One region of the Mesorhizobium sp. M0184 genome, then DNA from elsewhere that is predicted to be linked to it. Evidence: predicted binding sites of a transcription regulator. Region 1 holds the regulator's gene; the other holds the start of a gene.
What was found. Region 1 encodes PhoB, which activates phosphate uptake and scavenging genes when phosphate is short. Its sites were predicted from a motif close to TGTCATNNANCTGTCAT; they were not measured.

Region 1 (3,415 bases):
GCCAGAATGGCGGTCGTGAATTTCTTCATCATATCCTCCCTGCGCCGCGTACGGCGTGACCAATTGGCTCAAAGACCAGCTTAGAAGCTCTAATTTTTTCGAGCCTCGAAAAAATACTGGCCCGATCTCCGGCTGCTGTCAACATCGATTCTGATGGATTTTGATGACTCTGCGAGTTTTTTCGAGCGTCGGAATAAACGATGACAGCGCCACCTGCATCTGACACTATTTGCCTGCATCCGACACTATTTGTCGGACATTACCGACGGCTTCCGGTTCATGAGCGGCCGCGGCAACCGGGAGGAAAGCAAAACAATGTCGGTCGGAATCCGCCATGACGATTTGCGCCGGCGCAACCGGGCGATGGTGATCTCGGCGGTGCGCCGGGCCGGCCAGCCATCGCGTACTGAGATCGCAGCTACCACCGGCCTCAGTCATTCGACCATATCGGCGATCTCTTCCGACCTGATACGGGAAGGCATCCTCGCCGAGAGCAAGGCAAGTGAGCCCGTTTCGTTGAAACGCGGTCGTCCGCAGGTCGGCCTCGCCCTCAACCCGGAAGCGGCGGCGGTGCTGACCGTGGTGTTGTCGCTGAATTTCCTGTCGGCCGCCATTATCGACTATACGGGACAGGTGGTCGCCGAGGAACAGCGCCGGCTGGACACGCTGACCATGCCGCGCGACGAGCTGATCCGTGAATGCATGGCCATCGTCCGGCGCCGGCTGCAGGATCCAGACCTTGACGTCCGCAGTGTCGCCCGCATCGCCCTGGCGATTCAGGGCATTACCGACTCCCCTGCACGCGCCATGCTGTGGTCGCCGATCACGCCGCAGACCGACATCGCCTTTGCCGACATGCTGGAGGACGAATTCGGCATCCCGGCAACGGTGGAGAACGACTGCAACATGATGGCGGTGGCTTTGCGCTGGCGCAATCCGGATCGCTATCGCGACGACTTCATCGCCATCCTGCTTTCGCATGGCATCGGCATGGGGCTGGTGCTGAAGGGCGAACTGTTCACCGGGACGCATTCCTCGGGCGGCGAATTTGGCCACATGATCCATCGTCCGGGCGGCGCGCTCTGCCGTTGCGGGCGGCGCGGCTGCATCGAGGCCTATGCCGGCAACTACGCCATCTGGCGCAACGCCAGGCAGATGAGCGAAGACAGCGAACCGGTCGCCGACGTCAGCGACGCCGACATGCGAGCACTGGCGGCCCAGGCGCGCGAGAAAGATGGGCCGGAACGCGAGGCCTACCGCAAGGCCGGCGAAGCGCTGGGTTTCGGTCTCGGCTCGCTGTTCGCGCTGATCGATCCGGCACCGGTCGCGATGGTCGGCGCCAGTGCCGCCGCCTTCGATCTGATCGAGCCGGCCTTGCGGAAGGCAATCGCCCAGACCGCCGGCGGTCAGCATTCAGGCTCGATCTCCTTCGATACAGAGCCGAACGAATTGCCGCTGATCCGCGAAGGCTGCGCGATGCGGGCGTTAAGCTTCGTCGACCAGGAGATTTTCGCGCCGGGCGCGCAAATGAGGCCCAGCGTCAGAAAGAACGTAGCCTGACCAGGCGGGTCAATCTTCCCTGATCGCATAGCCGGCACCGCGGATGGTGCGGATGACATCCGGCATCCGGCCGTTGTTGACGGCTTTGCGCAGCCGCCCGACATGCACGTCGACGGTGCGTTCGTCGATGTAGATTGTCTCGCCCCAGACATTATCGAGTAACTGGCTGCGCGAGAAGACACGGCCCGGATGCCGCATCATGAACTCGAGCAGCCGGAATTCGGTCGGCCCGAGCCTGATTTCGCTCTTCTTGCGATAGACTCTGTGCGATTCGCGATCGAGAACGATGTCGCCGACCTTCAGCACGCTGGACAGCACTTCCGGCTTGGCGCGCCGCAGCAGCGCCTTGACCCTGGCCATGAATTCCGGTGTCGAAAACGGTTTGACCAGATAGTCGTCGGCGCCGGTCGAAAGACCGCGCACCCGGTCGCTCTCCTCGCCGCGCGCGGTCAGCATGATGATCGGCAGCCGCTCGGTTTCGGGGCGCACCCGCAGCCGACGACAGAGCTCGATGCCGGAAACCGCTGGTATCATCCAGTCGAGCACCAAAAGGTCGGGCACATTCTCCTGCAAACGGATCTCGGCTTCGTCGCCGCGTGTCACCACCTCGACCTGGTAGCCTTCGGATTCGAGATTGTAGCGGAGCAGCACACCCAACGGCTCCTCGTCCTCCACCACCATTATGCGTGGTGCGATCATCGGCTGGGCACCCCCATCATGTCACCGGTGCGGACATTGTCGTTTCGTCCTGCTTCGGACGATTGACCGGCAATTGCTCGCCGGTCAGCACATAATACGCATTTTCGGCGATGTTGGTGACATGGTCGCCGATCCGCTCCAGATTCTTGGCGCAGAACAGCAGGTGCGTGCAAGCGGTGATGTTGCGCGGATCTTCCATCATGTAGGTCAAGAGCTCGCGGAACACGGACGTGTATTTGACGTCGATGCGCTCGTCGGCGGCACGCAGCTTGGCCAACGCGGCCGCATCGCCTGCAGCATATTCCTCGATGACACCCTGCACCTGGATGAGAACCAGCTGTGCCATCGCGTCGATGGAATGCGACAGGTCCCGCGGCGTGGCGCTGAGGCCGACCGCACTCACGCGCTTGGCGATATTCTTGGCAAGGTCGCCGATGCGTTCGAGGTCGCCCGCCATGCGGATCGCTCCGACCACATGGCGAAGATCGTGGGCCATCGGCTGGCGTTTGGCGATCAGGGTGATGGCGCGGTCGTCCAGTTCGCGTTGACGCGCATCCATGATGGCGTCGTCGGAAACGACGCGTTGCGCCAGCACGTTGTCGGAATTCAACAGGGCCTTGGTCGCCCCGCCGACCATCGAACCGGCGAGGTCGGCCATGTCGCGGATCAGCTTGCTGATCTGCTCGAGATCCTCGTCGAAAGAAGCGACTGTGTGTTCGCCCATGATCCTGTCCTCAAATGCATGATCGGAATGGCTCAGCCGAAGCGGCCAGTGATGTAGTCCTGCGTGCGCTTCTCGCGGGGCGACGTGAAGATCTTCTCGGTCCGGTCGAACTCGACCAGTTCACCCAGATACATGAAGGCGGTCTGGCGCGACACGCGCGCCGCCTGCTGCATGTTGTGGGTGACGATGACGATCGTGTAGTCGGCTTGCAATTCGTCGATCAGTTCCTCGATCTTGGCAGTCGACAGCGGGTCGAGCGCCGAAGCCGGTTCGTCGAGCAGAATGACTTCCGGCTTCACCGCCACGGTGCGGGCGATACAGAGCCGCTGCTGCTGGCCGCCGGACAGGCTCAAGCCGCTGGCGTTGAGCTTGTCCTTGACCTCGCTCCACAGCGCGGCGCGCTTCAACGCCTGTTCGACGCGGCCGTCCATC
Region 2 (3,415 bases), on a different contig from region 1:
GGCTTCCTGGATAATGGCTTGCGACGCGATCGCGTCCTGACGGTCGACGGCGGCTGACATGCGGTTGTCCCCGTCTAGCCGATCGACGACGCGCAGCATGCGCTTGACAGTCGCGATGTTGACTTCGCATTCGTGGACCGGGTCGAGCCCGGTCATATCGGGAAACGTGTCGAAGTAGATGGCGCCGGCGTAGCCGTCGCGGCGGATCTGGCGCAGCAGCTCGATCGTCTGCAGCGTATGCACGGCCCCGACCATCAAGCCGTCGTCGCGCTTGGCATAGCCATCGTTGAGGTGCACGCCGAGCAGCTTGCTGTGTCGCGCCACGAGTGCTGCGGCAAAGGCCGGCTGCTCGTCGGCATAGAGCACATGGGCGAAATCGAGCGTGACGCCGAGATTGGGTAGGCCGATCTCGCGGATCGCCAGCAACGTCGTCGCCGCATCGGGCATCAGGCTGTAGGAGCGCGGCTCGTTGGGTTTGTATTCAAGGCTGATCTGACAGCCCGGATCATGCGCCGCTACTTCACGAATACTATCGATTTCGTGTTGCCAAACTGTTGCGTAGTCAGCCTGGAAGGCGTAGTCGAAGCCATCCTGCCCCAACCACAATGTCATCAGGCTGGCGCCGGCCTCGCGCGCGGCGTCGATGCCGGCCTTGGTCAGGTCGATAGCCTCGCGGCGAACGGAAGGATCCGGATTGGTGAAGGCGCCGAGCTTGAAAGCCGGGTTAGAGTAGTAGCGCATGGCGAAGCCATTGATCGAAAGCCCGATGTCGCTGAGTTTGCGCGCCATTTCCGTAGGTTTTTCGCCGACATGGTCGGGAAAGTTGAGGTCGAGATCGGTCAACTCCGCAACCTTCGCCGCACGTGCCGCCATCTGCAGCATAGACGGTTTGCCGACAAGATCGGGCCACTCGGCCTGTGGCCGCGAGGCAAAGGAATTGAGGCGGGTGGCGAAACGATAGGCAGTCATCGGGGACCTTTCATTGTCATAACTTTACATGAGAACGATTATTTGTAAAGTTGTTAATTGCTCGCTCGGCGACGACGAATTCGCCATACCCAGGCCGGTTGCGACCACGGGGACAAGCAAGCGCGGCACTGTCACGCAAGTATCATGTTCGCGTCCTAGATCGCTTCTCCGAAGGCTTTCGCGGCATCCTTGATGCGACGCGGCGCTTTTTCGGGCCCCGGCAGCTTTGTCACAAAGAGGATTTCCATGAAAAACCTGCACCGAACCGCGTCCCTCGCCGTCGCGCTGGCGATGTTCACCGCCTTGACTCCGGCCTTGGCAGAAAACGCCGCGACCGTCGGCGGCGTCAGCTTCGTCAACAAGGGCTTGGTCGGTGTCGGCCGCATCCCGGCCAGCCAGAAGGACAAGTTCGGCGAGACGTTTGGCTCCGGCTCAGGCATGTCGATCGACGCTGCCGGCTGGACGCATGGCGCCGATGGCTACAAGGGCTCGTTATGGCTGTTGCCGGACCGCGGCTACAATGTCGTCGGTACCACCGATTACCGCCCGCGCCTCAACACGATCGCCCTCGAGTTCGCCCCGATCGCGCCGGGTGCAGTGCCGGCCACCGGCCAGCAACAATCGGGCCTCAAGGCGACGCTTGCCGACACCATGCTTTTGACCGACGACAAGGGCGCCGATGCAACCGGCCTCGATCCGCTCAACGGCGTGCGTGCCGCGACCGACGACATGCCGATCCTGCCCGAAGCCAACGGCAAGCTCGCGCTCGATAACGAAGCGATCGCGCGGCTGCCCGACGGCACGCCGTTCATCTCGGACGAATACGGTCCGAACATCTACCGCTTCTCCGCCGATGGGCGTCTGATGTCGGCAACGCAGCCGCCGGCGGCGCTTGTCCCGATGCGTCACGGGACGCCAAACTTTGCTTCCAACAATCCGGGACCTGGCGCGGCAGACCCCGATCCGAAGGATCCCGAAACCGGCCGCCAGAACAACCAGGGCCTCGAAGGCATGGCGCCGACGCCCGACGGCAAGTTCCTGATCGCCGTGCTGCAGTCGGCCCCAAGGCAGGATGGCGGCGATTCCGCCTCGACGCGCCAGAACACGCGCGCGCTGGTCTACGATGCCTCGGATCCCGGCCAGCTCAAGCTCGCGCATGAATATGTCGTGCCGCTGCCGGTGTTCACCGATGCCAAGGGCAAAACCAAGATCGCCGCGCAGAGCGAAATCGTGGCGCTGTCGGACAAGACCTTCCTGATGCTGGCGCGCGACAGCGGCAACGGCCAGGGGCTGAAGGGCGACACCTCGCTCCATCGCGAGATCAGCGTCGTCGATGTGTCGGCGGCAACCGATATCGCCGGCACAGAGTTCGACAAGGACAAGCCGCTGGCGCCCAAGGGTGAGCTCGATCCATCGGTGACGCCGGCCAAGCTGACGCCGTTCATCGACATCAACGACAAGAGCGAGCTCGGCCGCTTCGGGTTGCACAATGGCGCGCCCAACGACCGCAACAACCTTTCGGAGAAATGGGAGGCGATGTCGGTGGTGAGCGTCCTCGATCCAAAGCTGCCCGACGACTATTTCCTGTTCGTCGCCAATGACAATGACTTCCTCACGCAGGACGGCTTCCAGGTCGGCGCGGCCTACAAGGCCGAGGATGGCGCCGATGTCGACACTATGTTCCTGGTCTATCAGGTCACGCTCCCAGGCCTCGCCAAGAAGTAGCGGCACCCATACAGGCGGACGCGCCGAACGCGTCCGCCTGAGCTGGCGCGATTGAGCGGTCGTGCTCTTCAGTTGCGGCTCGCCCGCGCAAGGACGGTGTCCTAGTGCGTTGCAAAACCTGCGACTGACGATCCAGTTGAAGGCACTTACCTCAACATCTCCGCGTCCTTTGGCACGCCGGCATCGATCGGCTCGGCCGTCTTGTTCGACACGGCGGCGATCTTCCCGGCGGCCGACAGGTTCGGGCGCACGAAGACCGGCGCGACGCCGTCGACGCGGCTGTAGAGGTCGATAATGTCCTGATTCATGAAGCGCACACAGCCGGAGGAAGCGTTCTTCCCAATGGAATCCCACTCCGGCGTGCCGTGCAGCCGATACATCGTGTCCTTGCCGTCACGGAAGAGATACAGCGCGCGGGCACCAAGCGGGCTCTGCGGGCCGGGCGGCATGCCGTCCTTGTATTTCGCCAGTTCCGGCCGGCGTTGGATCATTTCCGGCGGCGGCGTCCAGACCGGCCACTTCTTTCTCGCCTGAACCACGGCGCTGCCGGTCCATCCGAAACCGGCCTTGCCGAGGCTGACGCCATAGCGAATTGCCTTGCCGCCGTCGCGCACCAGATAGAGGAAGTGCTCGGAGGTATCGACGACGATCGTGCCGGGTTTTTCTCCGGTCGGATCGGACACGATTTGGCGAACGAATTTCGGATCGACCTTGGCTACCG

Region 2: a site for PhoB is predicted at 1,099-1,115, ahead of NKJ23_RS10465 (esterase-like activity of phytase family protein). Genes of this name have one in related genera too.

The regions. Positions count from the first base shown of each region.
Region 1 covers NZ_JAMYSZ010000001.1:378,247-381,661, forward strand. Annotated here, with positions in the region: gene xylF (D-xylose ABC transporter substrate-binding protein) at 1-29, opposite strand, end outside; gene NKJ23_RS01915 (ROK family protein) at 316-1,560, shown strand; gene phoB (phosphate regulon transcriptional regulator PhoB) at 1,570-2,259, opposite strand; gene phoU (phosphate signaling complex protein PhoU) at 2,276-2,983, opposite strand; gene pstB (phosphate ABC transporter ATP-binding protein PstB) at 3,016-3,415, opposite strand, start outside.
Region 2 covers NZ_JAMYSZ010000006.1:171,143-174,557, forward strand. Annotated here, with positions in the region: gene NKJ23_RS10460 (TIM barrel protein) at 1-969, opposite strand, end outside; gene NKJ23_RS10465 (esterase-like activity of phytase family protein) at 1,216-2,694, shown strand; gene NKJ23_RS10470 (L,D-transpeptidase) at 2,841-3,415, opposite strand, start outside.